Regions from separate parts of the Blautia sp. AF26-2 genome, predicted to be linked through region 2. Evidence: a T-box and tRNA genes for the amino acid it is inferred to sense, from the RefSeq annotation. Region 2 holds a T-box; the other regions hold tRNA genes.
The links. A T-box is a leader RNA that pairs with one kind of tRNA and senses whether it is charged. The one in region 2 lies ahead of DWY63_RS12695 (valine--tRNA ligase), so its partner is inferred to be a tRNA-Val.
Positions count from the first base shown of each region.

Region 1: it encodes a tRNA-Val, which carries the amino acid that the T-box ahead of DWY63_RS12695 (valine--tRNA ligase) is inferred to sense. The anticodon was not compared.
Region 3: it encodes a tRNA-Val, which carries the amino acid that the T-box ahead of DWY63_RS12695 (valine--tRNA ligase) is inferred to sense. The anticodon was not compared.

Region 1 covers NZ_QTWD01000010.1:42,096-51,984, forward strand. Annotated here, with positions in the region: gene queA (tRNA preQ1(34) S-adenosylmethionine ribosyltransferase-isomerase QueA) at 217-1,242, opposite strand; gene DWY63_RS13320 (AAA family ATPase) at 1,389-5,330, opposite strand; gene DWY63_RS13325 (exonuclease SbcCD subunit D) at 5,327-6,511, opposite strand; tRNA gene DWY63_RS13330 (tRNA-Met) at 6,575-6,648, opposite strand; tRNA gene DWY63_RS13335 (tRNA-Val) at 6,669-6,741, opposite strand; gene DWY63_RS13340 (aldehyde dehydrogenase family protein) at 6,853-7,296, opposite strand; gene DWY63_RS19150 (LytTR family DNA-binding domain-containing protein) at 7,378-7,509, opposite strand; gene DWY63_RS18055 (hypothetical protein) at 7,519-7,665, opposite strand; gene DWY63_RS13350 (ABC transporter permease) at 7,715-8,614, opposite strand; gene DWY63_RS13355 (hypothetical protein) at 8,611-9,060, opposite strand; gene DWY63_RS13360 (hypothetical protein) at 9,131-9,889, opposite strand, start outside.
Region 2 covers NZ_QTWD01000009.1:75,996-85,884, forward strand. Annotated here, with positions in the region: gene DWY63_RS12675 (M48 family metallopeptidase) at 1-546, shown strand, start outside; gene DWY63_RS12680 (hypothetical protein) at 565-1,524, shown strand; gene DWY63_RS12685 (SseB family protein) at 1,608-2,048, shown strand; gene DWY63_RS12690 (MBL fold metallo-hydrolase) at 2,121-2,921, shown strand; T-box leader at 3,032-3,252, shown strand; gene DWY63_RS12695 (valine--tRNA ligase) at 3,348-5,999, shown strand; gene DWY63_RS12700 (LTA synthase family protein) at 6,000-8,216, shown strand; gene DWY63_RS12705 (bifunctional folylpolyglutamate synthase/dihydrofolate synthase) at 8,399-9,694, shown strand; gene DWY63_RS18195 (hypothetical protein) at 9,721-9,889, shown strand, end outside.
Region 3 covers NZ_QTWD01000015.1:13,593-23,481, forward strand. Annotated here, with positions in the region: gene DWY63_RS16080 (ABC transporter permease subunit) at 1-88, shown strand, start outside; gene DWY63_RS16085 (sensor histidine kinase) at 101-982, shown strand; gene DWY63_RS16090 (hypothetical protein) at 1,021-1,347, shown strand; gene DWY63_RS16095 (DUF6061 family protein) at 1,505-1,738, opposite strand; gene rlmD (23S rRNA (uracil(1939)-C(5))-methyltransferase RlmD) at 1,763-3,433, opposite strand; gene DWY63_RS16105 (hypothetical protein) at 3,518-3,748, opposite strand; gene DWY63_RS16110 (YdcF family protein) at 4,029-4,637, opposite strand; gene rffA (dTDP-4-amino-4,6-dideoxygalactose transaminase) at 4,644-5,777, opposite strand; tRNA gene DWY63_RS16120 (tRNA-Met) at 5,967-6,040, opposite strand; tRNA gene DWY63_RS16125 (tRNA-Val) at 6,074-6,146, opposite strand; gene DWY63_RS18065 (hypothetical protein) at 6,231-6,398, opposite strand; gene purD (phosphoribosylamine--glycine ligase) at 6,578-7,849, opposite strand; gene purN (phosphoribosylglycinamide formyltransferase) at 7,855-8,481, opposite strand; gene purM (phosphoribosylformylglycinamidine cyclo-ligase) at 8,475-9,500, opposite strand; gene purE (5-(carboxyamino)imidazole ribonucleotide mutase) at 9,526-9,889, opposite strand, start outside.

The DNA of each region.
Region 1 (9,889 bases), on a different contig from region 2:
CTTGTCTCAAACACGTATCAGTATACGCAAAAACATTCCCTGACACAACCCAGTTCCGCTCGTTTTTAGAAACCTTAATAAAATCTTCTGTTTTTCGGCAGGGAAAAAGAAAGATTTAGAAGATTCGCAGAGAAAAAAACGACCATATAGGGCTTCACGGGTGTTCCTATATGGTCGTTTTCTTTCAGCATCGTATTTTTGTCATAAACGAATTTTTTATTCAATCATCATGGCATCGCCGAAGGAGAAAAAGCGGTATTTTTCTCTTACAGCCTCTTCATAAGCTGCCATAATATGCTCTTTTCCAGCCAGTGCCGATACCAGCATCACCAGTGTGGACTCCGGCAGATGGAAATTGGTGATCAGTCCGTCGATCATCTTGAAGCGGTAACCCGGATAGATAAAGATCTCGGTCCAGCCGCTTCCGGCTTTTAAAATGCCGTCCTCGCCGGTTGCCGACTCCAGAGTACGGCAGCTCGTTGTTCCGACTGCGATCACACGGCCGCCTGCTGCTTTCGTATCGTTGATCAGTTTTGCCTGATCTTCTTCTACCACATAGAACTCAGAGTGCATGTGATGCTGGGTGACATCCTCCACTTTCACCGGACGGAAGGTGCCAAGGCCGACATGCAGGGTTACATGGGCGATCTTTACACCAGCATCCTGCACCTGCTGCAAAAGCTCTTTCGTAAAATGCAGTCCGGCGGTCGGAGCTGCTGCGGAGCCTTCGTGTTTTGCGTATACCGTCTGATAACGGTTCTTGTCCTGCAGTTTGTGTGTGATATACGGCGGCAGCGGCATTTCACCAAGCTGATCCAGAATTTCTTCAAAAATGCCTTCATAGTGGAACTGGATCAGGCGGTTTCCTTCATCCACGATATCGACTACTTCGCCTGTCAGAATTCCGTCTCCAAAGGAGATTACGGTTCCGACCTTGCATTTTTTGCCCGGTTTTACCAGCGTTTCCCAGATGTCATTTTCTTTTCTCTTTAAAAGAAGAATCTCAATTGCCGCATCCGTTCCGACCTTGGAACCATAAAGACGCGCCGGAATTACCTTCGTATCATTGATAACCAGACAGTCGCCTGGTTTCAGATACTGCAGAATATCACGGAAATGACCATGCTTATATTCACCTGTCGTTTTATCCAGATGCATCAGGCGGGAAGCGCTGCGGTCTTCCAATGGATCCTGTGCAATCAGTTCTTTTGGCAGATCATAATAAAAATCTGATGTTTTCATTTGTTTCCTCCATTCTATGGCAGCCGGCATGATTCGCCGGATTTGCTCTGTTCATTCAACTTTTTTTGCCCAGCGGATCCATTATAGCATTTTCCGTACTTTCTGACAAGGAATTCTCTCGAATCCCAATCATCTCCTGTTGTGGTCTACTCGATCACTGCCCGGCTTCCTACACCATCCCGGCTTCGATTTTTCGTCACAATGATTTTTTTCTCAATCCGCTCTTTTAACTTGGGCACATGAGAAATAATTCCGACCAGACAGTTTCCATCCGCCAGACCTTCCAGTGCTTTCACCGCCTGATTCAGGGACTCTTCATCGAGAGAACCAAAACCTTCGTCCACAAACATGGAATCTAACCGGATTCCTCCTGCATACGACTGAATTTCATCTGACAGGCCAAGTGCCAGCGAAAGCGATGCCTGAAACGATTCGCCGCCGGAGAGCGTGCGGACACTCCGCTCCGTTCCGTTATAATGGTCAATCACATTCAGTTCCAATCCGGCTTTTTCTTTCTTATTCGTGCCGTCTTCCTGCCGTTTCAGCTCATACTGTCCCTGGCTCATCGTCAGGAAACGCACATTGGCTTTTCGCAGAATCCGGTCAAAATACGCCATCTGCACATACGTTTCCAGTTCAATCTTTTGCTTTCCGCTCACATTTCCACATGCGGTATCCGCAAGCGCATTGACCCATTTGTACTCTTCTTCCACGGTCTGCATCTGACTTTGCTGATTCCGAATGGCATCATATGTGTTCTGATTCGTATTTGCCGCGTGATACTGCTCGTTATAACGCTGATCCAGAACCTGTTTCTGTTCGGAAAGTCCCCTTAAATCTTCTTGTAATTCTATTTCTGACGGGAGTGGCTGTTCCTGTGAATCCGCTGTTTCTAACGCCTGAATCGCCGTAAGCGCCGCCTGTACTTCCGTCAGTTTTTTCTGTATGGCATCCAGTTCCTCTTTTGCTGTTTTCTGTGCTTCTTCCAGCCGTTCTTTCTGTGCTTCCCAGGCTGCAATATGTTCCAGAAGTTCTGTTTCTTCTTTTCCCGCAAGCTGCGCCTCTTTTTCCCGGATCTTTTCCAGCAGTGCTTTTCTTTCAGCCTTTTGTTCCGTTTCCCGCAGCTCTTTTTTGCGAATTTCCTGTTCTCTTTGCTCCGTTTTCTGTGTTTCTTCCTGGATTTCCTGTCGGATCTTTTTCAGTTCCTCCTGTTCTGCAAGAATACATTGTTTCTGTTCTGTCAGTTCTTTTCGCTTTTGTTTCAGCCAGTGCTGTTCCCATACAGACCGAATCCACAGTTCTCTTTCCGCATCTGCAAGTTTTTCTGCGATTTCCGATCCCGTAAATTCATTTATCTGTTTTTTCACCGTTTCTGCACTTACCAGATCCTTCAGCTGCTCCTTCCCATCTCCAGGCCTGCCTTCGGATTTCGCTCCTGTTTTCTGCTGATCCTGTTCTGCCCAGATCGCTCTCTGCTCTTCCAGATTTTCCAGCAGTTTCTCTTCTTGTTCCTTCCATCTCTTCCGATCGCTTTGCAGTACTTCAAGACGGCTCCGCACCTTCTGCAGCCGCTCATGATCCTCTTTCCGCTCAGCTTCCGCTTTTTTCTGCCGTGCGATACATTCTGCACGGCGGCTCACCTTTGCCCGCGTGGCAGCAATCTCTCCCTCACACTGTTTCTGTCTGTTTTTCCGGAAGGAAATCACCTGGGCAATCTGATCAGCCAGGGAGTTTCTGTCCTCGCTCTCCCCCGGACCCTTTCTTTGCGCAGGATTCTTTTTCTCCATAAAAGCAGTCGTTTTTTGCGCCTCCGCAATTTCTTTTTCCAACTGTTCTTCCAGTGCTCTTTTGGTTCCTTCTGCCCGGCCAAGCTGTGTCTGTTCCGCTGCAATGGTCTTTTTTATGCTTTCCAGTCTTTTCTGCCGTTCTGTCTGTCTTTTTTCCAGTTCCGCATATTCCATCTGACGTACTTTCTGTGTTTCTTCTTCCTTCCGAAGCTGCTCTGCCTTCTCGACCGCTTCCTGTTGAAATAAAACATCCGGCATCTGTGAAAGTCGCTTCTGTTCGTGTTCTTTCTGACTCTCGGGCAGTTCTCTTAACAGCCATTCCGTTAGCTGTGCACGTTTTTCCTTTACCTGTCTGCGGCAGCTGCCCGCAGCCTCGCTTTGTCCCGCAGCTGCTTCCTCCTGCATCCGAAGTTCTTCTTTCTTGTGATCCAGCGTTTCTTTATCTGGCGTATGTTCTGCTCGTCTGGCAGGCTGCGGATGATGAATAGCGCCGCAGACCGGGCATGGTTCTCCCTCTGTCAGTTTTTCTGCCAGAATTCCCGCCTGTGCATCCAGAAATAAAGATTCCATCGCCTGATATGTTTCCCGTAAAGCATCTCTCTTTTTGATTTCACGCTGGTATGCACCTTGCTTTTCTTCCAGTTCTTTGCGTCCCTGCTCCCAGCTTTCCAGCAGATTTTCCAGCGTTTCCAGCTTCTGGTGGTATTTTTCCTGCAGCAGCGCGGCTCCGTCTCTTTCGGCCAGATGTTCTGCCGTTGTCGCGATATCCGCCTGTAAGTTCTCTTCTTCCTTTCGCAGTTGTGTCACCTGCGCGGCAATCTGCGTCCTTTCAGCCGTCGTTCTCTCCAGCCGTTTTTTCGTTTCTTCTAAAGTGTGGATTTTCTGTTCCAGATTTTTCTTTTCATCCAGCAGTTTTTCGCAGACCTGATCCTGCCCGGCCAGCCTTTCTGCCTCTTCGGCTGCCCTGGCCGCTGTCTCCTCTGTTTCTTTTATTTTTTTACAAAGAACGCTTTCCTCTTCTTTGTTTGCCGCTTCCTCTTTGACTGCGCCTGCAATTGTCTCGCAGTATGCTTCCATCTGCTGTATCTGCTCTGCGGCATACGCTTCTTTTTGTTCCGTCCGTGCAAGTTTCACCTCCGCATCAGAGAGACGTTCTTCCCGTGCTTTCTTCTGTTCCAGGACTTTTTTTGCACGCTCCTGCTCTGTCTGAAGCTGTTCTTTTGCTTCTGTTGCTGCCTGCAGTTCCTTTTGCAGCTGTGTCATTGCACTTTGCTCCTGCTGCACTTTTCGCAGCAGTTCCAGACACACTTTTTCTTCCCGAATCTGCTCTTCCAACTGCTTACAAATCTCTGCCTCTTTCTCTGCCTGCTCACTTCTCTTTTTCTTTTCTTCTTCCTTCGGAAGCAGAGTCTCCCATTCTTTTTCTTTCTGCTCTTTCTCTTTTTGTCTCGTCTGTCGCTCTTTTATTTTTCCCAAAAGCTGGTTTTTCTTTTCGATCTCTTCTTTTAGCGTACTCTGCTCGTCTTGCAGCGCCTTTAATTTCTCATCGTCCCATTCGATGCAGCGTGCAAGCAGTTCCATACCGCGCATAACCTGGCCGTCGAATTTATTTTTCTTCAGCCGGTCAACCTCTTTTTTCCATTCTGCCTCTTCCGGGCAGACAACATTGTCCAGATACTGGCTGATGCTGCGTTTCTTTTCATCGTATATTTTCCAGCGCTCCTTTGCTGCTTCCCGCAGGCGCTTCTGCAGCTCCTGATAAATCTCTGTGTGAAACATTTTCCGGAAAATTTCACTCCGATCCGCTGTTCCTGTCAGCAGAAGCTTCTGGAAATCTCCCTGCGCAATCATCGCAATCTGTCGGAACTGACGCTGATCCAGCCCGAGAAGTTCTGTCACTTTCTTTGTCACTTCCGAAGTTTTCGTAACCGGCTGCCGCTCATCCGGAAAAATCAGTTCTGCATTCGCTTTCTCCATCGTCATGCCCTGTCCGCGGTCCTTCGGGCGTAGATATTCCGGGTTTCTCTTTACCGTATAGTCCTTTCCCTGATACGTAAACGTAAGCTCTACGAAGGTACGCACCTCCGGTTTTGCATACTTACTGCGGAACATTTCGCCTTTCCGGATTTCACCGCTCGCTTCCCCGTAAAGCGCAAACGTGATGGCATCAAAAATCGTTGTTTTTCCAGCGCCGGTGTCCCCCGTAATCAGATACAGACCGCCGCCCAGCCGATCAAAATCAAGTTCCATCCGGTCCGCATACGGTCCGAATGCACTGATGACTAATTTCTTTGGTTTCATCCCTTCATCCCCCGTAACAATTCTTCCACCAGCGCTTCCTGCTGTGCGGTCATGCTCTGATTATTCTGTAATTCATAAAATTCCCGGAACAGTTCCAGTTCTGATTTTTCCTCCACTCGTTCCGCCGTGCCAATGTCTGCAGCAGACCGGGTTCTTTTGTTATCGTACTCCAGGCGCATCAGGTTCGGATAGATCGTTCGGAGTTTTGCCATTCCATCCGGCACATCTTCTTCATCCGTCAACGTCACCAGAAGGTAATCCTCGCAGTCGCTGTTCTCATAAAATCTTTTTGCCGTGACTTCCAGATACGTCCCCCGGATTTTCCTGAGATCGTGCAAGGGCTTTAATGGAATTGTTCTAAGCTCCACCGTTCCTTTTTCTTTTAATTCGATCACCGTAATCGTTTTTTCCTGTCCTGCTTCCGAAAAAGAATATTTCAGCGGCGAACCGCAATAGCGAACCGTGTCTCTTTCCACCTTCTGTGGGCTGTGGATGTGCCCCAGTGCAGCATAATCAAACTTTTCAAACAATTCTGCCGGAATCTGATCCAAGTCGCCAACCTGCAGTTCTTCTGCATCACATCGTTTTGCCCCGGTTACGAACTGGTGGGCCAGAATCACATTTCGATCCTGTTCATCAACCAGATCCTGTTCCAGTGCAATCCGAACTGCATCCGCTGTACACATTACTTCTTCCGCACGCTCCGGCAGGGCATGGCGCACCACCGCAGGCCGTAAAAACGGAAGCAGATGAATCCACACCGTGCCATACGCATCCTGCAGCGGAATTTTCTCTATCGTTCCATTGTATACCTTTGAAAAATAGATCCCGCTTTTTCCCATCAGGCTGGATCCAAATGCCAGACGCTCGGCGGAATCATGGTTTCCACTGATAATAAAAGTGGGAATCCGATTGGTGGAAAGCTCTGTCAGAAACGCGTCAAAAACCTGAACCGCTTCTGCACTTGGAATCGTACTGTCGTAAATATCTCCGGAAAGCAGTACACCATCTGGTCTCTCTCTTTTTGCAGTATGCAGAATCTGCGACAAAATGTACTTCTGATCCTCGATCATCGAAAATTCATTGACTCGCTTTCCGATGTGGAGATCGGATAAGTGGAATAATTTCATAAGCGCCTCCCTGTCATTTTCCATGGTATTGTAATCTGCAGGGCCCGCCACTGGCAGCCCCCTCCGAACGTAAAACAACAAAAGCCCCTGCTTTCGCAGGAGCTCTCTCTTTCGTAGCGAGAGGGGGATTCGAACCCTCGACACCGCGGGTATGAACCGCGTGCTCTAGCCAACTGAGCTATCTCGCCATACTATATTTTTAGAAGTATGGGGCCTACAGGGCTCGAACCTGTGACCCTCTGCTTGTAAGGCAGATGCTCTCCCAGCTGAGCTAAGACCCCATATCTGTTTTCTAGCAGTTCTTACGTCCTGCTGACAATATGTATATTAGCACGCTTTGTTCTGTTTGTCAACGATATTTTTTGAAATTTTTCAAATTTTTTCTTTTGTTTCTACAATACCAGCGATTTCATGTCCTTCCGGCATACGCTGTCTTTAACTATCCATTCTTCTAACAGATCTTTCAGGGCATTTGCACTGACCGGTGCATAAGCACTTGGCTTTACCACCGCAGTATTTCCTGCCGCAATGGCATCTACCAGCGGTTCTAACGTCAGCAGAACAGGGTAATTCCACGGGCTCATAATCAGCACATTGCCATAAGGAGAAGGGCTTTGATAACTTTTCGCAGCGAACTGCGCCAGCGGTGTTCTGACATGTTTTTGTCTGCAAAGCCGCCCTAAGTGCTGCTTCATCCAGCGGATTTCCCCCTGCACCAGTCCAATCTCACACATCACACTCTCCGTCTTGCTCTTTCCAAGATCCGTATGCAGCGCTTTGCAGAGGATCTGCTCCTGTTTTTGCAAGGCCATTTCCAATCTGCTCAAAGCCTCCATCCGCACATACAAACGCCCATTTAATGCGGTACGAACCGAAACAATACGATCCGCATTTACAATCGTTGTCTTTGATGCACGCTACATACATTTTCTTGTTATTTTCTCTTCCAGCTGATACAGTCTGCTTTTAATTTCATAAAACTTATTTGACGTATAAGCAAACACCTTGTTTTGCACTGCCTCGAAATATAAAATATCTTCTGTTCTTATGGAAACACATTATTTCTTTTCTGTGTATCCCCGGATAGATTCCCCTTTGCTTCTTACATACTCTTTTATTTCTGCAAATTCTTTCGTAAAATTTACATATTCGAGTATAACGCCCTCTTTTTCCGGGTCATCGATCTCTCTTTCTGTAATATTCATAACTGTCTCTTTTCTCATTTTTTATTCATTCTATAGTCGAAGGATATATTTACTTCCCATCTTTCTCCGGAAGAGCTGTCATGCACAAAAAAATAATTCCAAATACCACAACACATCCAACCATAAGCATCACCATCTGATTTACACTTACTACAGACCCCTGGAACTTCGGGTTACAATCCAGTGTATCACGAATCGCAGTAATCATTTCTTCTGGCAGCTGATTGTTCTCCATCTCTTCGAAGATTCCACGGAGCATATGATTTTTCAGCAGGGAAGTTCCGTAGGTACTTGGCAGATACGACAGTACTTTCTGCAGGCCGCTGCCGAAATTTGAAATCGGCATGTAAGCTCCGCATAAAAATCCATACCCGGCACTTACGATCGTTCCCACTGCGGATAACTGACCCTGGGTTGTCAGTGGAAAACTGACGATGCTTGACAACGTGCTTCCAAAGAGTACCAGTAAAATTTCATCGAGAAGAACCCAGATTACATCTACAGCGCTCATATACCAGCCCATTTTGTACATATAGCCAAGGCATAATACCAGCGCAAGCCCATTCACCAGCAGGGAATTGACTACAGTAGATAAAAAATACCCAAGATAAAGCTGTGCTTTGCTGATTGGCGATACATTAAAATCTTTCCTTGTTCCGTTTGCCCGGTCCTGTACCATCGTAAGATTCACGCAGAATGTCACAGTCACACAGCTGACTGCCAGAAGAGCCGCGGCAAGCTGTGCGGCCACCGTTCCATCGATCAGTTTGTCTAAGATTGTAATCATGTCCGGGATCGCGGACACAAAGGAATCTCTGTATACGTTTGCCAGAAATGTAGCATACAGCAAAATCAGAATTCCCGGAGTAATTAAAGCTGAAAAAAACATTCCTCTGTCTTTAAAAAACAATTTTCTGTTTCGACTTATAAGTGCAAATACTGCCTTCATCTGTGCTCACCTCCCAATGTTTTTCCGGTTACAGCAAGAAATACATCATCCATTCTGCCCTTTACCACTTCATAATCACGGAATATTTCCTGATGTTCCACGATCAGCCGGGTAGCCTCTGCGGTATTTTTTACTTTTAACTGATAGCCATCCCGGATCTTTTTATACTCTCTGCCCAGTGTTTTGATTTCTTCTTCTGTCACACCATAAACAGACATAGTGTCCTGCACATACTCATTTTTCAGCTCAAAAGGAGTTCCTTCTGCCACGATGCTTCCTTTATCCAGAATCACCACATAACCGGCATTTGCAGCTTCTTCCATGTAGTGCGTAGTCAGAAAAACTGTCAGCTTTTCTTCTACTCGAAGTTTTTCAATGATATCCCAGATCAAAAGCCGCGTCTGTGGGTCAAGTCCTGTCGTTGGTTCATCTATAAAATTAGGCATCCCTCTCCCAGCCCTCTAAAACACTGGCTTTAACGTCAGAGACACGAGTGTATCGTGTTCACTATTGTTCTCAAAGCGTTAGCTCTACTCCTTCTTGTTCCAGTGCAGCACTCAACTGTTTTGCATAAGTCACCTGTCCACACTTTTTCATTCCATATAAGATTCTTAAACATATATTTCTTTGTTTTAGTTTTCTTATGAGATATGTTCCGTCAAACGCCTTAGAGACTATGTCATCATGAACCTCTTCCAAATGTTCAACCGCTAAGAAACTATTACTCATCTCACTAAAACATAATAGTGTATTTAATGTATTCATAGAAATGCTGGATAAATATTTTTTCAAAATCTCCCCATTCTTTTGTATTTTGCGTAAATCGAACCCTATCTCTTTACCCTTGTTGTCAGATTTACTTTTCTCAGAATAGTATCTAACCAATGAAGCGTATTCTTTTAATTCATTTTCTGTAATTGACCCGAATACTTTCTCGCATCCAATATTTACCGAAAACTCTCTATTTTCCTTAATTAGATTTACAGCATCTGAAAATTCTTTACTTCCGAGATGATATTCTTGCTTAATCTCATCTTTGACTTCTTTGAATTTCTCTGTTCTCCATTCTTCATATACAGGAAGCCGCTTCGAAATATCCCATATATCTGCTCTCGACAAGCTCTTGGTAAATGTTCCTAGCGAATATTCAAAGATACAATTATCCAGAAAATATATCAAATCATCAAATTTTTTCATTACTTCCTTAAATTCTGTTTCTAACAATTCAATACTTACATGAGAAATTTTGTTTTTTATCATATGTGGTTCATCTTC
Region 2 (9,889 bases):
ATTTTAAAACAGATTCCCTATGAGATCGTGTATTCCGCCCGCAAAACGCTCGCCGTTCAGGTCAAAGCGGATGGAAGCGTGGTGGTGCGCGCACCGAAACGGATGGCAAAATACAAAATCGAAGCATTCTTAAAAGAAAAACAGGATTGGATTCACACACACCGGGAAAAAGCGTTGGCGGCCGCAGAGCAGAAAGCAGCGAACCGTCTGACGGAAGCAGAACGAAAAGCGGCGGTTAAACGTGCGGCGCAGATGCTGGCGGAAAAGACGGCACATTTTGCAAAAGAGATGGGCGTAACGTATGGCAGAATCACAATTCGTGAGCAGAAAACCCGCTGGGGCAGCTGCAGCAGCGCCGGAAACCTGAACTACAACTGGAAACTGGTGCTGATGCCGGAGCGCGTGATGGATTACGTCGTTATCCACGAGCTGGCGCACCGGAAAGAGATGAACCATTCCGCGCGGTTTTACGCGGTGGTGGCACAGCAGATGCCCGATTACAAAGTGTGGCAGAGCTGGCTGAAGGAGCATGGAAGAGAGTACTGAAAAAGAGAGGCAAAACAAATGATACTGACCGAAGAAAAAACATATATCATCAATGTGACGGAAGTCGATACCGACGCAGAGCTCGGTTTAAATAAGAAAGATATTATGATCAAATACACGAATCTGGAGCTGCTGCACGCGGTTCTTGCAAGCACGATGCCGTATGGCCGTCTGTCGGCGCGCTACCGCGGAAAACGGAAGGCGGAGCTGCAGTCACGGATTGCGATGGTGGAGAGTGTGCTCGAAACACGCGGCGACCAGCTGGCAAAAGCGGAGCAGATTATGTATCTCGACACGGCGGAGCGCAGTGCAATCTGTCATTATCTCGGCATCATCTACACGCGGCTGATTGCGCAGAAGCTGTACGGAATTGACTGTATGGTACCGCTGAACCTGATCGAGCAGCCGGGGGAGAAAAAATTTGTAAAATACAACGGTGCATACCGCCAGGATCTGATCGGATACGGAAAGCAGAACGCATGGAGCGTCTGGGAGCCGGTCGGCAGGAGCGAGAACAGCCAGGCGGCCTTTGGAAACGGATGCCGGGCGGCGTCGGAGATCGAGAAGATCAATGAAAATCCGCTGGCGAAGAGTGCGGCGTGCATGACGTATTACGAGAGAGGCTATCTGAATGCCGTTGTAAAAGAGCCGGAGCGGACCGGGGACGGTACACTTTGGTTTCCAGAGGAGAATTATTTCAAGGCATATTATCAGCCGTTTTTCGAGCTGTTTGCGGACGAACAGCCGGGTGAGCTGTACGGAAGCAGCGGCGGCTTTGAACTGGAGCTGACTCTGCCGTGGACGGAGGAAGGAAAACGCGGCTTCCGCCATCTGCAGATCGGAACGGATCCGGTGACGATTGCATTGATGCGGGAAGGGAAGTACGATCAGATCTTAAAGCGGATGGAAAACGTTTTGGATTTATCAAAAGAGTGCAGATTCTGCGGGGAAGATGGCATCTGGGTAGGCGCAGAGTAAAGGTCATCGGAAGTGCCGAAGCTGTCGGGGATGATGGTACACAGATTCTGTGTGGGAAAAGCGAAAAAGAAAGGACAAGAGCAATGGCAAAAGAAATGGAAACTCTAAAGGACGAAGGGCTGCAGGGGAATGAAACGATAGAGGAAGCAATTCTGGGACTGCAAAAGGAGCCGACGCCGGAACTGCTGGCACATGTGCTGACGGTAATCCGCCGCAGAATGAAAGAGGGCGGACAGGCGATTCTTTCCGTGGAACCGCCATCCGGCGACGATCAGATCCGGATCGGAACGGTAAAGAGCGCAGACGGAAAAGTCTGGTGGGCCGCGTTTACGAGCTTTGATGAGGAATTAAAGGGCGCCGGCAGCGTGAAATCCACGTTTCTCGTGAGCCTGGAACAGCTAATCCACATGGCATCCGAAACAAAGGAGATCAGCGGTGTGATTTTCAATCCGTGGAACCGCACGATCATGCTGGATCATACGCTGCTTTCGATTATCATCGGGGAAGAGAATGCGGGGCACTGAATTGCCGAAAGGAAAAAAGCAAGCACAGAAAGACTCCGAGGGTACATTATTATTTTAAGGAGGTTTTACATCATGGAGGGTTTTCAGGTAACAGAAATCGGGGAAAAAATTTACTGTATTTTGGACGCAGGAAATTCATCGTTCTATGTAGTAGAAGGTGAAGAAAAAGCGGCTGTCATTGATACCGGCATTACGGCAGGCACAAAGATTCTGCCGGTGATCCGTGAGCTGACGGACAAGCCGCTTCTGCTGGTCATCACGCATGCGCATCCGGATCACATGTATCACATGGATGAGTTTGATGAGGTGTACATGTGCCACGATGAAAAGAAGATGGATCCAGAGACGCTTGTGATGCTGACAGCGGGAAAATTAAAACCGTGGGAGGAGATTCATGACATCCGTACCGATTCCGTGATTCCGCTCGGCGGCACAGAGCTGGCCGTCTGTCAGACACCGGGCCATACGCCGGGCAGCGTTGTTGTGCTGGAGACGAAACAGAATTACCTGTTCACCGGAGATGCGATCGGAAGCGGCTGCGGTGTCTGGATGCAGGTGCCGGGCGGAACGAGCCTGGAAGAGTATTACGATGGTCTGGTTGGTCTGATGGCGTGGCTGGTGAAAAAGGGCGGCCGCATGAAATTCTTCGGCGGTCATCACACGCAGGTGTTTGAATCGACGGCGCATCCGGTTTACAATCCGCTCAGCCTCGGCGTTCTCGCAGATCTCATCGACCTTGTGGATCAGGTGATCCACGGCGAAAACCTGGGACGGCCAAGCAATGCGAAGCCGTTTTCGAAAGAACAGGTCCGCTACGCGTCGTACGGCCGCGCAGAAATGCAGTACTGTGCATCGCGGATTCACCGAAAATAAGCGCGTGAAATCTTAAAACTTCCATAAGAAGAAAGGTTTTTGCCCGCGGCGGCTTGACAAAATAAAAAAACGCGATTATGATAAATGCAGTTTCTATTCCAACAGAAAAAGAAAAGGTTATGAGGAAGAGGAGTACATGGCAGGCCCCAAAAGAGAGGACGGTTCACCGGCTGAAAGGCTGTCCGGGAAGGTGGTCATGGAAGGTAGCTTCTGAACCGGAGAGCTGAAAAGCACAGAAGATGTGATGATTAGGTTCTCACGCATGAGTCACGTTACAGACTCCGAAACGAGATACAAATTAAGGTGGTACCGCGGAATTTTCGCCCTTTGCATGCATGTTATGTGTATGTGAAGGGCGTTTTTGATTTAAGACAAGCCTCTGCGGGAATAAATACCACAATACACCAAACATAAAAGGAGGATCTCATGAGCAAAGAACTCGCAAAGACCTACGATCCGAAAGGACTCGAGGACAGACTGTATCAGAAATGGCTGGATAAAGGATATTTCCACGCCACTGTAAACCCGAACAAAAAACCGTTTACCATTATGATGCCGCCTCCGAACGTAACCGGACAGCTTCACATGGGCCATGCACTCGACAACACCATGCAGGATATTCTCTGCCGTTTCAAACGGATGGAGGGATATGAAGTCCTCTGGCAGCCGGGAACCGACCATGCGGCGATTGCAACCGAGGTAAAAGTTACCAATATGCTCAAAGAGCAGGGCATCGACAAAGATGAAATCGGACGCGAAAAATTCCTGGAGCACTGCTGGGAGTGGAAGAAAGAGTACGGCGGACGCATCAACAGCCAGTTAAGAAAGATCGGCTCCTCCGCAGACTGGGAGAGAGAACGCTTCACCATGGACGAGGGATGCTCCAAAGCCGTAGAAGAAGTATTCTGCCGTCTGTATGAAAAAGGATGGATCTACAAAGGAAGCCGCATCATCAACTGGTGCCCGGTATGCCAGACTTCCATCTCCGATGCAGAGGTTGAATATCAGGAGCAGGCAGGCCACTTCTGGCACATCAACTACCCGGTAGTTGGAGAAGAAGGCCGCTTCGTAGAAATCGCAACGACCCGTCCGGAGACTCTGCTCGGCGATACTGCCGTAGCTGTCAATCCGGAGGATGAAAGATACACCGATATTGTAGGAAAAATGCTGAAACTGCCGCTGACCGACCGTGAAATCCCGGTTATCGCAGATGCTTACGTAGACAAAGAGTTCGGAACCGGATGCGTTAAAATTACACCGGCACACGACCCGAACGATTTTGAGGTAGGAAAACGCCACAACCTCGAAGAGATCAACATCTTAAACGATGACGGAACCATGAACAACAAGTGCGGCAAATACGCCGGCATGGACCGCTACGAGGCAAGAAAAGCCATGGTAGAGGATCTCGAAAAGCTTGGTCTTCTGGTAAAGGTTCAGGATCACGTTCATAACGTAGGAACTCACGACAGATGTAAGACAACCGTAGAGCCGATGATCAAACCGCAGTGGTTTGTAAAAATGGCAGATATGGCAAAAGCTGCCAGCGAAGCAGAGAAGAACGGCGAAGTAAACTTCATCCCGGACCGCTTCAGCAAAATTTATCAGAACTGGCTGAATAACATCCATGACTGGTGTATTTCCCGTCAGCTCTGGTGGGGCCACCGCATCCCGGCTTACACCTGTGATGACTGCGGCGAGATCACCGTTGTAAGAGGCGGAATGCCGGAAAAATGCCCGAAATGCGGCAGTACCCATCTCACCCAGGACCCGGATACCCTGGACACCTGGTTCAGTTCTGCTCTGTGGCCGTTCTCCACGTTAGGATGGCCGGAGAAAACACCGGAATTTGATTACTTCTATCCGACCGACGTACTCGTAACCGGATACGACATCATCTTCTTCTGGGTTATCCGTATGGTATTCTCCGCACTGGAGCAGACTAAACAGGTTCCGTTCCACCACGTACTGATCCACGGACTCGTTCGTGATTCCCAGGGACGCAAGATGAGTAAATCCCTCGGAAACGGTATCGATCCGCTCGAAGTCATTGACAAATACGGTGCAGATGCTCTCCGTCTGACTTTGATGACCGGTAATGCACCTGGAAACGATATGCGTTTCTACTGGGAGCGTGTAGAAGCCAGCCGTAACTTCGCAAACAAAGTATGGAACGCTTCCCGTTTCATCATGATGAACCTGGAAAAAGCAGAAGTTCCGTCTGAAATGCCAAAAGACAAACTGACACTGGCAGATAAATGGATTCTTTCTAAGGTAAACACGCTGGCAACGGAAGTAACGGACAACATGGACCGCTACGAGCTCGGTATCGCCGTACAGAAGGTTTACGACTTTATCTGGGAGGAGTTCTGCGACTGGTACATCGAGATGGTAAAACCGCGTCTGTACAGCGAGACCGACGAGACGAAGGGCGCTGCACTGTGGACCTTAAAAACCGTTCTTGGCAATGCATTAAAGCTGTTGCATCCGTTTATGCCGTTCATCACAGAGGAAATCTACTGCACACTGAATCCGGACGAGGATTCCATCATGATCGCCGCATGGCCGAAAGAGACCGAAGACTTTGCATACGCAGAGGATGAGGCAGCCGTTGAGATGATGAAAGAGGCGGTAAGAAGCATCCGTGGTGTCCGCACCAGTATGAACGTACCGCCGTCAAAGAAAGCAAGCGTATTCGTTGTAACGGAAGATGCTGCTGTACAGGAAACCTTCAAAAACGGTGCTGTATTCTTCGGAACTCTGGCAGGAGCAAGCGAAGTTCACGTACAGGCAGACAAAGCCGGCATCGCAGACGATGCGGTATCCGCAGTGATCCCGCAGGCAACGATCTACATTCCGTTTGCCGAGCTGGTTGACCTGGAAAAAGAGATCGCCCGCCTTACGAAAGAGGAAGAGCGTCTGACAAAAGAGATCGCACGTTCCAACGGCATGCTTGGCAACCCGAACTTTATCAACAAAGCTCCGGAAGCAAAAGTTCAGGCAGAGAAAGAAAAACTGGCGAACTATCAGCAGATGATGGAGCAGGTTCAGACAAGATTGGAGCAGCTGAAAAAATAAATGAAAAAAGGAAAAAAACTGCATGGAAACAAGGAAACCGTAGTGAAAGTCTGCAACTGGCTCTCTTTGCCGCTGCAGGCCCTGGGATGCTGTATTCTGTATCTGGTGATTGAAGCATTTTCCCGCCATTCGCTGGCATCTGCATGGAGCTACATGGTGGAAAGCCCATGGGTCTTTTTGTACAATGCATTTTTGATCTTCACTACTTTTATGGTAGTTTATCTGTTCCGCAGACGTGTGCTGGTACGGCTGGTGATGAGCTGTTTCTGGCTGCTGCTCGGCATCATTAACGGTGTGATTCTGGCAAATCGCGTCACGCCGTTTACCGGGCCGGACTTGCGGAATTTAAGCGACGGCGCAAAGGTCGTGACGAAGTATCTGTCGAAAGGTACCATGATCCTCGTCGTAGCAGCCCTTGTGGCATTATTGGCATTTTTTGTATGGGTCTGGATCAAAGGACCGAAATTTCAGGGGAAAATCCGCTGGTATCTGAATGTGCCGTTGATTGCTCTGGTAATTGTACTCTTTACGGGAGCAACGAATCTGGCGCTTGCAAAGCGTGTGCTTTCCAGCTATTTCGTCAACATCGCATTTGCCTACCAGGATTACGGCTATCCGTACTGTCTGGCAGTCACCCTGTTTGATACGGGAATTTCAGAGCCGAACGGCTATTCCGAACAGCTCGTGAAACAGATTGAGACGAGTGAAGGCGAACAAAAAGAGGATGATACGGTAAAACCGAATATTATCTTTTTGCAGCTGGAGTCCTTTTTCGATCCGGAGCTGGTTAATTTCCTCAACATTTCCGAGGATCCGATCCCGTATTACCGGCAGCTGATGAAGGATTATTCTTCTGGTTATCTCCGCGTGCCGGTGGTGGGAGCCGGAACAGCAAACACAGAGTTTGAAACTATTTCCGGCATGAGCCTCCGGTATTTCGGAGCGGGTGAGTATCCGTACAAATCGGTGCTTTCAGAGGAGACGTGTGAGAGTGCGCCGTATGTTTTAAAGAATCTTGGCTATGCGACCCATGCGATCCACAACAATGAAGCAAACTTCTATTCCAGAAGAAGTGTGTTCTCACGTCTTGGTTTTGATACCTTTACCTCGGAGGAATATATGCCGGATATCTCGGATGTGACGGCAACCGGATGGGTAAAAGACCATATTCTGACAAAAGAGATCATAAAAACGCTCGATGCGACAGACGAACCGGATTATATCTATACGATTTCGGTACAGGGCCACGGTGATTATCCGACAGAGCCGGTGCTTGACGATCCGGAGATTACAGTGACAGGCGCGGAAGACCGGGAAAAAAATAATTATTCCTGGGAATATTATGTAAATCAGATTCATGAGATGGACATATTTGTCAAAGAGCTGACGACAAAGCTTGCGGATTATCCGGAGCCGGTGGTACTTGTGATGTACGGGGACCATCTGCCAACGATGGGACTGAAAGTAGAAGATCTGGAGAACCGCTATCTGTATCAGACCGAATACGTAATCTGGGATAATATGGGACTGAAAAGAAAACAGGAAAACATTGCTTCCTACCAGATTGCAGCAGAGGTTATGAACCGTGTGGGAATTCATGACGGAACCATTTTCCGGTATCATCAGACGAGACGGAATACGAAGAATTATCAGGTGGATCTCGAGGTGCTGCAGTATGATATGCTGTATGGAAAACGGTACGTTTACGGAGAAGACGGAGAGACACCGTATGAGCGTGTGAAGCTGCAGATGGGTGCTCTGCCGGTAACACTGGAACGAATCGAAAAATCCGGAGAAGATACCTGGTATTTTTACGGAGAAAACTTTACGGCATCGAGCCGTGTGGAAGTCAACGAGGAGATACAGGATACCGTTTATGTCAGCCCGTCGATTCTGATGGTGCATAGTCTGACCCTGGAAGACGGTGATCAGATTACAATCGCGCAGCAGAGCAACAGCTCGACGAAGAAGGTGCTGACAAGGACAGAGCCGATGATGTATGAAGAGCCCAAAACGGTATCTACACCGACGCCGACGCCGAACCCGGACAGCACGAAAACAGATGTGACGCAGGAAAATGCCAATACGAGCACTGCGCCGCAGGATGAACTGACGGCAGCGCCGTCCGGTGCGCCGGAGGGCGAAGGCGACAAGATTGAGCCGTCAAAAACAGAAAACAGCGATAAACCGGCCGAAGACGGCGGTCTGCAGAATTAAAAAGAGTGTCCGAAAGATCATACAGTGGGGCGGATTTTGACGTCCCACTGTATCTTTTTACGGGGAAAGTCGAAAAGTCGGGACAAAATTTTGAAAATTGCTATGGACATATCCGGTCACTCGATTATAATGATACTAGGGTTTGAAAGCAGCCCTAAAATACTGAAGAATGGTGAAATAAAGTGAATTATACAGAAGCAGTTGATTATATCGAAACAATACCGAAATTTACGGTGAAGCATCCGCCGGAACATACGAGGGAGCTTCTTTCGCGCCTTGGGAATCCGCAGGAAGGGATCAAAATTATCCATGTGGCGGGCACGAACGGAAAGGGAAGCGTCTGCGCGTACTTGAATGCGATGCTGCTTGCAGGCGGCAAAAAGACAGGACTTTTTACCTCCCCGCACCTTGTACGCATCAACGAGCGGTTCCAGATCAACGGGGAAGATGTGTCGGATGAACAGTTTCTCGACGCATTTCTCAAAGTGGAAAAAGCAGCCAAAGAATACGAGGCGGAGGGCGAAGGCCATCCGAGCTATTTTGAGACGCTGTTCCTGATGGGAATGCTGATTTTCAAAGAAGCCGGCGTGGAATACCTGGTCATGGAGACCGGCCTTGGCGGACGGCTGGATGCGACAAATGTGGTCGAAAAGCCGCTGGCATGCATCATCACGTCCATCAGCCGCGACCACACCGAGTATCTCGGCGACACCCTCGAGGCGATTGCGGGAGAGAAAGCCGGCATCATCAAAGCCGGTGTCCCGGTAATCTACGACGCCAGCCAGCCAGGTCCGGCTTCTGTCATTGCCGCAAAGGCGAAAGAGATGGGAAGCCCGGCATGGCCGATGGAGCCGTCGTTCTATGAGATGAAAACACAGAGCCGCGAGGGTATCACCTTTACCTTTGCATATCCGGGCGGCGAAAAAGCAGAGCTTGCGATTCCGTACGTGGCAAAATACCAGATGATGAATGCAAGCCTTGCGTTCTACATGATGCATATTCTGCAGGACGTGCACGACATTCCTAAGAACGTGCTTGCGGAAGGCCTTTCGAAGATCAAATGGCCGTGCCGTATGGAAATGGCTGCGCCGGGCGTCATCATCGACGGCGCGCACAACGAGGACGGCATTGCACAGTTTGTCAGCACGGCAGGCTATTTTGCGAAAGAAAACGAGATCACGATTCTGTTCACGGCAGTTGCAGACAAGCACTATCATGAGATGATCGGTGAAATCTGCGAGGGAATTCATCCGTCCCATGTTGTTGCAACGCAGATCGACGGAAGCCGCGTCGTACCGGCGGAAGTGCTTGCAGAGGACTTCAGAAAAGCAGGATGCACGGATGTCTGCGCGGAACCGGAGATCGGGGCAGCGTATGAGAAGGCACTGGGCAAAAAGGGCAGCGGCATGCTGTTCTGCGTGGGTTCTCTGTATCTGGCGGGCGAACTGAAAGCATATCTTGCAAAGCGGAATGGTTAGTGAATACAGGAAGGAATTTTTTGTTTATGTTAAATTACGAAGAAGAACTGAAGAAGTTTAAACCGTGTCTCGATGTGGATGAGGTGGAGGATGCGATTTACAGCCGTGATCTGACGGATGTGATCGACATTTTGAAAGAAATGATGAAAAACGACAAGCCGGAACAGGAAAACGAGACAGAAGCGGAAAAGGAAG
Region 3 (9,889 bases), on a different contig from region 2:
GATTTTTCTTCCATTGTGCTCTGCGTTTGTAATTTTTTCAACATCTCTTATAGGAAGTCGTTCCTTTAAGAAAAAGAACCTAAAGTAAGGAGGTAGAAAGATGTTCCCTTGGATTTTGTGTTGTATTTTGCTAATTGTTGTATTTTTTCTAATCACAAAGATTATTTTTATAGAAAAAAGTATTGATGAAATTCATACAGAATTCCAGGAACGTCTTTCCTCCGACACAAACACTCTGATTGATATTTCTTCCAGCGACCCTCATCTGAGAAAACTGGCTTCGGAGATTAATATCCAGCTTCGATTGCTCCGCAAGGAACGCCATCGTTACCAACAGGGCGATCTGGAACTGAAAGAAGCTATCACCAATATTTCCCATGACCTGAGAACTCCGCTTACGGCGATAAACGGTTATCTTGACCTATTGGAACGAGAGGAAAAAAGCGAAACGGTACACTGCTATCTTTCTCAAATCCAAAACAGAACAGATGTTTTAAAAAATCTAACCGAAGAACTATTCAGATATAGTGTGGTTACTTCTTTTCAGGAACTGAAACCAGAACGTATGGATGTTGTCCGGGCATTGGAGGAAAGTCTGCTGTCTTTCTATGCGGTCATGCAGGAAAAAGGCATCCAACCGGAAATCGAATTGCCGGAGGAACCGGTTTTCCGTGAACTGGATGCAGGTGCGGTCAACCGTATCTTTTCCAACATTATCAGCAATGCGCTGAAATACTCTGACGGCGATCTGTCCGTAGTCATGGATAAGAACGGCTGTGTTACATTCAGCAACACGGCGCACAATCTGAATTATGTGACGGTCGGCAGATTGTTTGACCGTTTCTATACAGTAGAAGCCAGTCGCAATTCAACCGGTTTGGGATTGTCCATCGCCAAGCTGCTGATTGAGCGTATGGGCGGAAGTATTGGAGCAATCTACAACAATGACAAACTGCAAATCAAGATAATCTTTGCAAAATGAAATAAAAAAGAGTTTATATGAACGGAGGTGTTTTGATTATGAAGAAATACTTGAAGGAGATACTAATACTCTTAATTCAATTATTTATGTTTTATGTATTTCCATTATTTGCAGGACCAACAGACGTTATGGGAATGATAGTTTTGCTTATTTTAGCAACATTATTGCTTTCAATTCTAATTGGCAGCATTTCAAATCTGAAAGTAAAGTACTTGTATCCAATAATCATAGCAATTACATTTGTGCCATCTGTGTTTATATACTATAACGAGACAGCATTGATACATTCGCTTTGGTATTTAGCAGTATCATCCTTTGGTTTGATAATCGGCATGGTCATTCATAAATTGATTCTTAAAAAGTAGAAAGAGCAAAACTTTCAAAGGCTACCCAGTCAAAAAGATTGGATAGCCTTTATTTATGTTTTCTAAAATTAAAGTTGAATATCTGCCTTAGCCAATAACTATGGGCTTAGAGGTTTAGTGAGCCAGGCAAATCGCTCCAATCGCCGTATCCACAGATTTATACTCTGTAACAGTTTTTCAAATAGGTTTTGGAATCTCCGTTCAATATCAAATCAGCATATCCAATCGGGTCATTGTAAATCAGATAATCCAGTTCCGACCTCTGATACATATTGTCGGCAACCTCGTTCTCAACCGCAATCGTATCAATCGCAATCATACTACCATCAAAGAATTTCAGTTCCACACAAGCGGTATCCATGTTAAACTTACAAGAAATCAATCTATCCATAAGAAACCTCCATTTTACGGGATGTTATATCATCCCAAAATATTTGAATGCTTCTCGGATTGCTTTCTCTTTTTCCGGTGGACACAGAGGCTGTCTGGAATCTTCGGACTTCGGCAGATTGTAGTTCTTACCAACCTCAATCCCACATTTCCGCTTAATCTGTGAGATATACAGGTTTGATACCTTTAATCCGCTATGTTCCAGTACATAGTCCTTGATCTGCGTGTAGGTTGCCCCATCTTGAAATTCGGACATATCCATATCTTCTAAAGAGAACTCAACCCGAATCTTTTTCGAGTCGACCTCACCCTTGGAAAGCAAAACAACCGTCTCGCAGTGCACCGTTCCCGGAAACATATCAACACAGCAGACTTTTTCTACACGGTATCCATATTTTGCAAACTCTACCAGATCCCGCGCAAGAGAAGTCGGCTTGCAGGAGATGTAAAGCATTTTTTCACACCTATATAAATCAACTATCTTCGGCAGAGCCTTCGGATGGATTCCTTCGCGCGGTGGATCAAGAACGATGAAGTCCGGTTTTTCTTCGATTTCATCGATCACCTTCAGCACGTCTCCGGCGAGGAAACTGCAGTTGGTAAGGCCGTTTGCCTCTGCGTTCTCTTTTGCAGCTGTAACAGCTTCTTCCACGATTTCCACGCCGATCACTTCTTTTGCGACCGGTGCAAGGATCTGGGCGATGGTTCCGGTTCCGCTGTAGAGGTCGAAGATCGTGCGGTCTTTCGTCTCGCCGACGAACTCGCGGGCGGTGCTGTAGAGAACTTCCGCGCCAAGGGAATTGGTCTGGAAGAAGGAGAACGGGGTGATCTTGAATTTCAGTCCGAGGAGTTCTTCATAGAAGTAGTCCTGTCCGTAGAGCACTTTTGTCTCATCGCTCTTTACAACATCTGCCAGGGAATCATTTATGATATGGAGGAATCCGACAACCTTTCCTTCCAGCGGCAGACCAAGCACTTCCTGCACGAGCGGCATCAGATCCCACTCTTCCTGGCTTGTGGTGACGAGATTTACCAGGATTTCTCCGGTATTCTCGGCTCTTCGCACCAGCAGGTGGCGCAGGTAACCCTCGTGGCTTATCTTGTGGTAGTAACTTGCGTTCCGCTCTTTAAAATACGCCAGCACGCAGGTCAGAATCTTTGTGAAATCATCATGCACGATTTTGCAGTCGCACGCGGTCAGGACATCGTAGGTGCTTCCCTTTTTATGAAGTCCGAGAGACAACGGGCCGTCCTTGTATTCATCGCCGAAGGAAAACTCCATTTTATTCCGGTATGCAAACTCCTTCGGACTTCCCTTGATTCCAAGGAACGGATAATCGGCCTCCCCCGCCTCATTGACCTGGCCGGCCTCCACGAGGGCATCGTCGAGCAGTTTTTTCACCTGACCGGCCTTCATTGCAAGCTGATCCTCATAACTCATCGTCTGGTACATGCATCCGCCGCAGGACGGGAAAATACTGCAGACCGGATCGCGCTTTTCCATCGGGGATTTTTCTGTTACTTCGAGCAGGCGGCCCTCCATGCGGTTCTTTCTTTTTTTGTTGATCTGAAAGCGGATCTTCTGTCCCGGAATTGCATTTTTCACGGTAACCGTCTCGCCCTCCACATGTACACGTCCTTTATTCGGGAAATCAATTCTTTCCACGACTCCCTCGTAAATTTCTCCTTTTTTCATTCTCTTCTCCTTCTATGTCAAACTGATTTCCGGACAGAAAAACTCCGGTACCACGTTCCGGCACCGGAGTTTCTTTTTTCCATCCTACTTATCTTCGTCTTCATCCTCGAAGTAATCGTCGAAATCGTCATCGAAATCATCTTCGAAGTCTTCCAGATAATCCGGAGTTACAAACCGGTATACTGCGTATGCGATTCCTGCAACTGCCGCTACCGCTCCGACAATGGCAAGGACCCATAAAATCACGTTTTTCGGTTTTTCGCTCTCACGTTCTCTCTGTTTTAAAAGCTCTAATACTTCATCAATCTTATTCATACTGTCCACCAACCTTTGCTTTAGATTAGAAACTTAACTTAACGATAGTATACCATACGAGCCGCAATTTTACCACAATTTCCGCTCTTTTTTATAAATCTTTTCGTTTCAACTTACAGTCGGTATTTGCACGGAGTCTGACATGTCGAGAATAGTTCGACTGTGACTTTCCTCATGTCAGTGGAGGATACCGATTTCTCTCCGCCTACCACTGCCGTTATGTTTCTTTTAACAATTCATCCCACCGCTTTAGAAGCGGGGGACTTCTTGTCTACTGGTGTTAAAATTCAGAATCCGCCGGCAGTTCCCGCAGAATCTTGTGGAACTGACCGCCGCAGCGCTCCATTTCTCCTAACACCTGGTCGATCCATTCACCCTTTGTATGCCAGTTTTCTCTGGTGAACTCAATATCCGAAGGACAGACAAAAAACTCTGTCTCCGGGTAGACAAGCTGGTAATACAGAATACACCGTCTCGCATGGAGATTCCGGCAGCAGAGGATCGCTTTTTTTACCTCGATGCCCGCCGCATCTGTCACTTCCCGTGACCGCAGTGCATTTTCATACGTATACGTCGCCTGGTCTTCGCGCAGAATCGCTTTCTCCGGCACGCCGTTTTTCTGCAGTACCGTCCGCAGAAACTCCCACTCGGTTTCATAGTTCCCGCCGTACTGCTCCGCAAGATCCTGTACACCGGCGAAATGCCCGAGCACAGTACTGTATCTTCCCGACGGAAGCACATACGGCGCAAATCCTTCTTTCCAGAGTTCTGCCGCGTGCACCGCCATCTGCGGATATCCGTTTCCCGGCACAAAAATCACATCGGCTTTCTGCGGCTCATCCTTCACGAAAATATAGTCCGTAAAGTAGTTTAAAAACTTCTCATACATGAAATGTTACCACTCTTTAAAGTCCATGAGGCACTCTACGACATATGCCATATCCTGTTCAGACAGGCTGTAGAACATCGGCAGACGCATCAGGCGCTCGCTCTCTTTTGTTGTGTATTTGTCCTCTCCGTGGAAAACACCGAACTTCTGTCCGGCCGGGGAGGTATGGAGCGGAACGTAATGGAAGACACACATCACACCGCGCTCTTTCATATACTTGATCAGTTTTGTACGCACTTCCAGATTTCTTGCCTTGATGAAGTACATATGTGCATTATGTACACAGCCTTCCGGCACAACCGGCTGCTCGATCTTTCCGGCCTCAGCCAGCGGACGGAGCTGCTCATGGTAATAGTTGTAGATGGCCATCCGCTTTCTGTCGATTTTCTCATGTTCCTCGAGTTCTGCAAGCAGGTAAGCCGCATTCATATCACTCGGCAGATAGGAGGAGCCGTAGTCGATCCAGGTATATTTGTCGATCTGTCCGCGGAAAAACTTGCTGCGGTTCGTTCCCTTTTCACGAAGGATCTCTGCTTTTTCCAGATAATTCTCATCCTGGAACAGCAGCGCGCCGCCCTCTCCCATCGTATAGTTTTTCGTCTCATGGAAGCTGTAGCAGCCAAAATCGCCGATCGTTCCAAGGGCTTTTCCCTTGTAGTACGCGCTCACACCCTGTGCCGCATCCTCTACAACCTTCAGGTTATGGCGTTTTGCAATATCCATGATGGTATCCATTTCACAGGCAACGCCCGCATAGTGAACCGGAACAATCGCTTTTGTTTTTTCGGTGATGGCATCCTCAATCTTGGTCTCGTCGATGTTCATCGTATCCGGACGGATATCCACGTAGACGATTTTTGCTCCGCGCAGAACAAAGGCATCTGCAGTGGAAACAAACGTGTAGGACGGCATGATCACTTCGTCGCCCGGCCGAATCTCAGACAGGTAAGCTGCCATTTCCAGTGCATGGGTGCAGGATGTCGTAAGCATCGCATGTTTTACGTTGAAATTGTCCTGCATCCAGGCAGAACATTTCTTCGTAAAAGGACCGTCGCCGCACAGCTTGTTGTTTTCCTCTGCCGCCTGGCGGATGTATTCCAGTTCTGTTCCAATAAAAGGTGGTTTATTAAACTCTATCATTGTTTTTTCCTTATCTTTCTTCTATCCATTACTGTTTTATTTACTTTCAGAGCCCAAAACAAGCTCTTAGGTAGTCTTATTTTCTCACAAATCCCTGTGGATTTCAAGACACGATTTTGACATGACAGCCATATCATCATACTGTCCATAAAGCCAAAAGAACCCTTGATTTCTCAAGGGTTCCATAAGTAGCGAGAGGGGGATTCGAACCCTCGACACCGCGGGTATGAACCGCGTGCTCTAGCCAACTGAGCTATCTCGCCATATTCATTTTCAACACCGTTTTTCATAAAATATGGGGCCTATAGGGCTCGAACCTATGACCCTCTGCTTGTAAGGCAGATGCTCTCCCAGCTGAGCTAAGACCCCACATCAGTGTTTTGTCTGTCGGCTTTTTATCTGTATCACCAACCGACTTCGTTAGTATAGCATTCCACCCGCCAAATGTCAACACTAATTTTCAAATTTTTTCGATTTTTTCAACTTTTTCTCCCGCCACTCTTTCAGGTACTGCTCCTGTTCCAGATCTTCCCGTTCTTTCTCCCATCCTGCCGCCCGGCAGAGCGTCCATGCAAGCAGAAGAAATACGGCAAAAATCCCCGCCAGACAAACGATTCCCATCTTTTCCGACCGCCTTTCCTGTTCTGATTCTGCTAAAAAGCAAAGGATCTCCTTACTATTGTATCCGGAACGGCGGCGCTTTATTCCCTTTTCTGAATAAAAAGACAAAGCCGCCAGATTTCCCTTTCACCGGGATTCTGGCGGCTCCATTTTACTCAAAATTAAAATTCACATTCACGTTACGCTTCGTCAATCGCTTTTCCAATATCATGGCGGTAATATTTATTGTCAAAGTCAACCCATTCAACAGCCTTATATGCATTCGCACGTGCCTCTTTCAGGGTATCGCCAAGTGCTGTCACGCCGAGTACACGGCCTCCGTTCGTCACGATCTCGCCGTCCTTGAACTTCGTTCCGGCGTGGAAGCAGTAGTAGCCCTCATGCTCTTTGAACGTCTCGAGTCCGCGGATCGGGAATCCTTTTTCGTAGGAAACCGGATAACCGTTCGAAGCCAGTACGATGCAGACACACGCATTATCTGCAAACTGCAGGTCGATCTGGTCGAGAGTTCCGTCGATGCAGGCTTCAAATACATCAATGATGTCTGTCTTCATACGAGGAAGCACAACCTGTGCCTCCGGATCGCCGAAGCGGGCATTGTACTCGAGCACCTTCGGTCCGTCCGGTGTCAGCATCAGTCCGAAGAAGATAACTCCCTTAAACGGTCTTCCCTCGGCTGCCATCGCATCTACGGTCGGCTGATAGATATATTTCTTACAGAACTTATCCACTTCTTCGGTATAAAACGGACTCGGGGAGAAGTTGCCCATACCGCCGGTGTTCAGGCCGGTGTCGCCGTCTCCTGCTCTCTTGTGATCCTGTGCGGAACTCATCGTCTTGATCGTCTTTCCATCCACAAAGGAGAGAACGGAAACCTCACGCCCCGTCATAAACTCCTCGATGACCATCTCGTTTCCGGCACTGCCGAATTTCTTGTCGAGCATGATCGTCTTGACGCCCTCTTTTGCTTCCTCTAAGGTGTTGCAGATCAGAACGCCTTTTCCAAGCGCCAGACCGTCGGCTTTCAGTACGATCGGGAATTTTGCGGTTTCCAGATACTTCTCTGCCGCCTCCGGATCGGAGAATGTCTCGTATGCCGCCGTCGGGATATGGTATTTTTTCATCAGGTCTTTGGAGAACGCTTTCGATCCTTCCAGTATTGCCGCATTCTTTCTTGGTCCGAATACGCGCAGTCCCTCTGCCTCAAACGCATCGACAACACCGCCGACCAGCGGATCATCCATGCCGATGACGGTCAGGTCAATCTCTTTTTCTTTCGCAAAAGCAACGAGCTTGTCAAACTCCATCGCTGCAATATCGACACACTCTGCGTACTCCGCAATTCCTGCGTTTCCAGGAGCGCAGTAAATCTTGTCTACCTTCGGGCTCTGTGCCACCTTCCAGGCAATCGCATGCTCTCTTCCGCCGCTTCCTACAATCAGTACTTTCATCGCTCTTACTCCTTTATCTTTACGTGTCCGTCTTCTACCGTTACCTTTCCATTTGCAATCAGATCAATCGCACGCGGCATGATGACCCACTCGGCCTCTTCCATGACGCGCTGCTGCAGTGCCTTCGGTGTATCGCCCTCGTGCACTTCGACTGCCTTCTGCAGAATAATCGGGCCGGTGTCTGTTCCGCCGTCCACAAAATGAACCGTCGCTCCCGTCACTTTGACGCCGCGGGATAATACGCCCTCGTGCACTTTCAGTCCGTAATAGCCCGTTCCGCAGAACGACGGAATGAGGGACGGATGAATGTTGATGATCTTATTCGGATAAGCATCCACAATGCTCTGCGGGATCACAACCAGGCATCCTGCGAGCACAACGAGATCGACGTTGTACGACTGCAGTTTCGCCAGCAGTGCCTCGTTGAATGCTTCTCTCGATGCAAAGGTCTTCGGGGAAAGGCATACCGCATCAATCTCCTTCTTTTTCGCACGCTCCAGCGCATACGCTCCTGCATTGTTGCTGATGACAACGGAAACCTCCGCGTTTGTGATGGTTCCCTCGTCAATCGCATCCAGAATCGCCTGCAGGTTCGTGCCGCCGCCGGAGACGAGAACTGCTAATCTTAGCATAACTGTACTCCTTTTTCTCCGTTTTCAATGTGGCCGATCACATATGGCGTATCTCCTGTGGAACGGATGGCTTTCATCGCTGCGTCTACATCTTCCGGATCAACAGCCAGTACCATACCGATACCCATGTTGAAGGTGTTGTACATCATCTGCTCGTCGATATTGCCTTTCTTTGCCATCAGATCAAAGATCGGCGGTACGGTGTAGCTGTCTTTCTGTACAACGGCTACGGTGTTGTCTTTGAGCATACGCGGAATATTCTCGTAGAAGCCGCCTCCGGTGATGTGGCTGCATGCTTTTACGGTTACACCGGCATCTTTGATGGCGCGGAGTGCTTTTACGTAGATACGGGTCGGTGCAAGCAGGGTCTCGCCGAGGGTTGCGCCGAGCTCATCATAGTATGTATTTAAAGAATCTTTTGTCATATCGAAAACTTTGCGGACAAGAGAAAATCCGTTGCTGTGAACGCCGGTGGAAGCCATGCCGATCAGTACGTCTCCGGCTGCCAGATTTTCACCGGTAATCATGTCTTTCTTGTCACATACGCCGACAGCAAAACCTGCCAGATCGTACTCATCCTCCGGCATCAGGCCCGGATGCTCTGCGGTCTCACCGCCGATCAGTGCCGCATCGGACTGCAGACAGCCTTCTGCAACGCCTTTTACGATCGAAGCTATCTTCTCCGGATAGTTCTTTCCGCATGCGATGTAGTCGAGGAAGAACAGCGGTTCTCCGCCGGCACATGCGATATCGTTCACACACATGGCAACGGCATCAATGCCGATGGTGTCGTGTTTATCAAGAATCATGGCGAGCTTCACCTTGGTTCCGCATCCGTCTGTACCGGAAAGCAGCACCGGCTCTTCCATTTCTTTGATTTTTGCCAGGGAAAAAGCGCCTGAAAAACCGCCAAGGCCGCCTAATACCTCCGGGCGCATGGTTTTCTTTACATGCTCTTTCATTAATTCTACTGATTTGTATCCAGCTTCAATATCTACTCCTGCGTTCTTGTAATCCATGGTGAACCTCCCTTGTCCTTTGTTTTTATTTACTGTAGTTACGGTATCCTGTTTCCTGCAGTTTTGCGTCTTTTGCCTCAACCTGCTCTTTCATTTCCTGTGTATATGCTTTCAGTTTTGCAAGCAGTTCCGGATCGGAAGTTGCAAGAATCTTTGCTGCCAGGATTCCGGCATTGGCACCGCCATTGATGGCAACGGTTGCTACCGGAATGCCGCTCGGCATCTGTACGATGGAGTACAGGGAATCACGACCTCCAAGCGATGTGGTATGCATCGGAATTCCGATGACCGGCATTGGGAAAATAGCTGCGCACATACCCGGCAGATGAGCTGCCATACCTGCGCCTGCAATGATAACCTTGAAGCCTTTCTCCTCTGCGGTTTTTGCA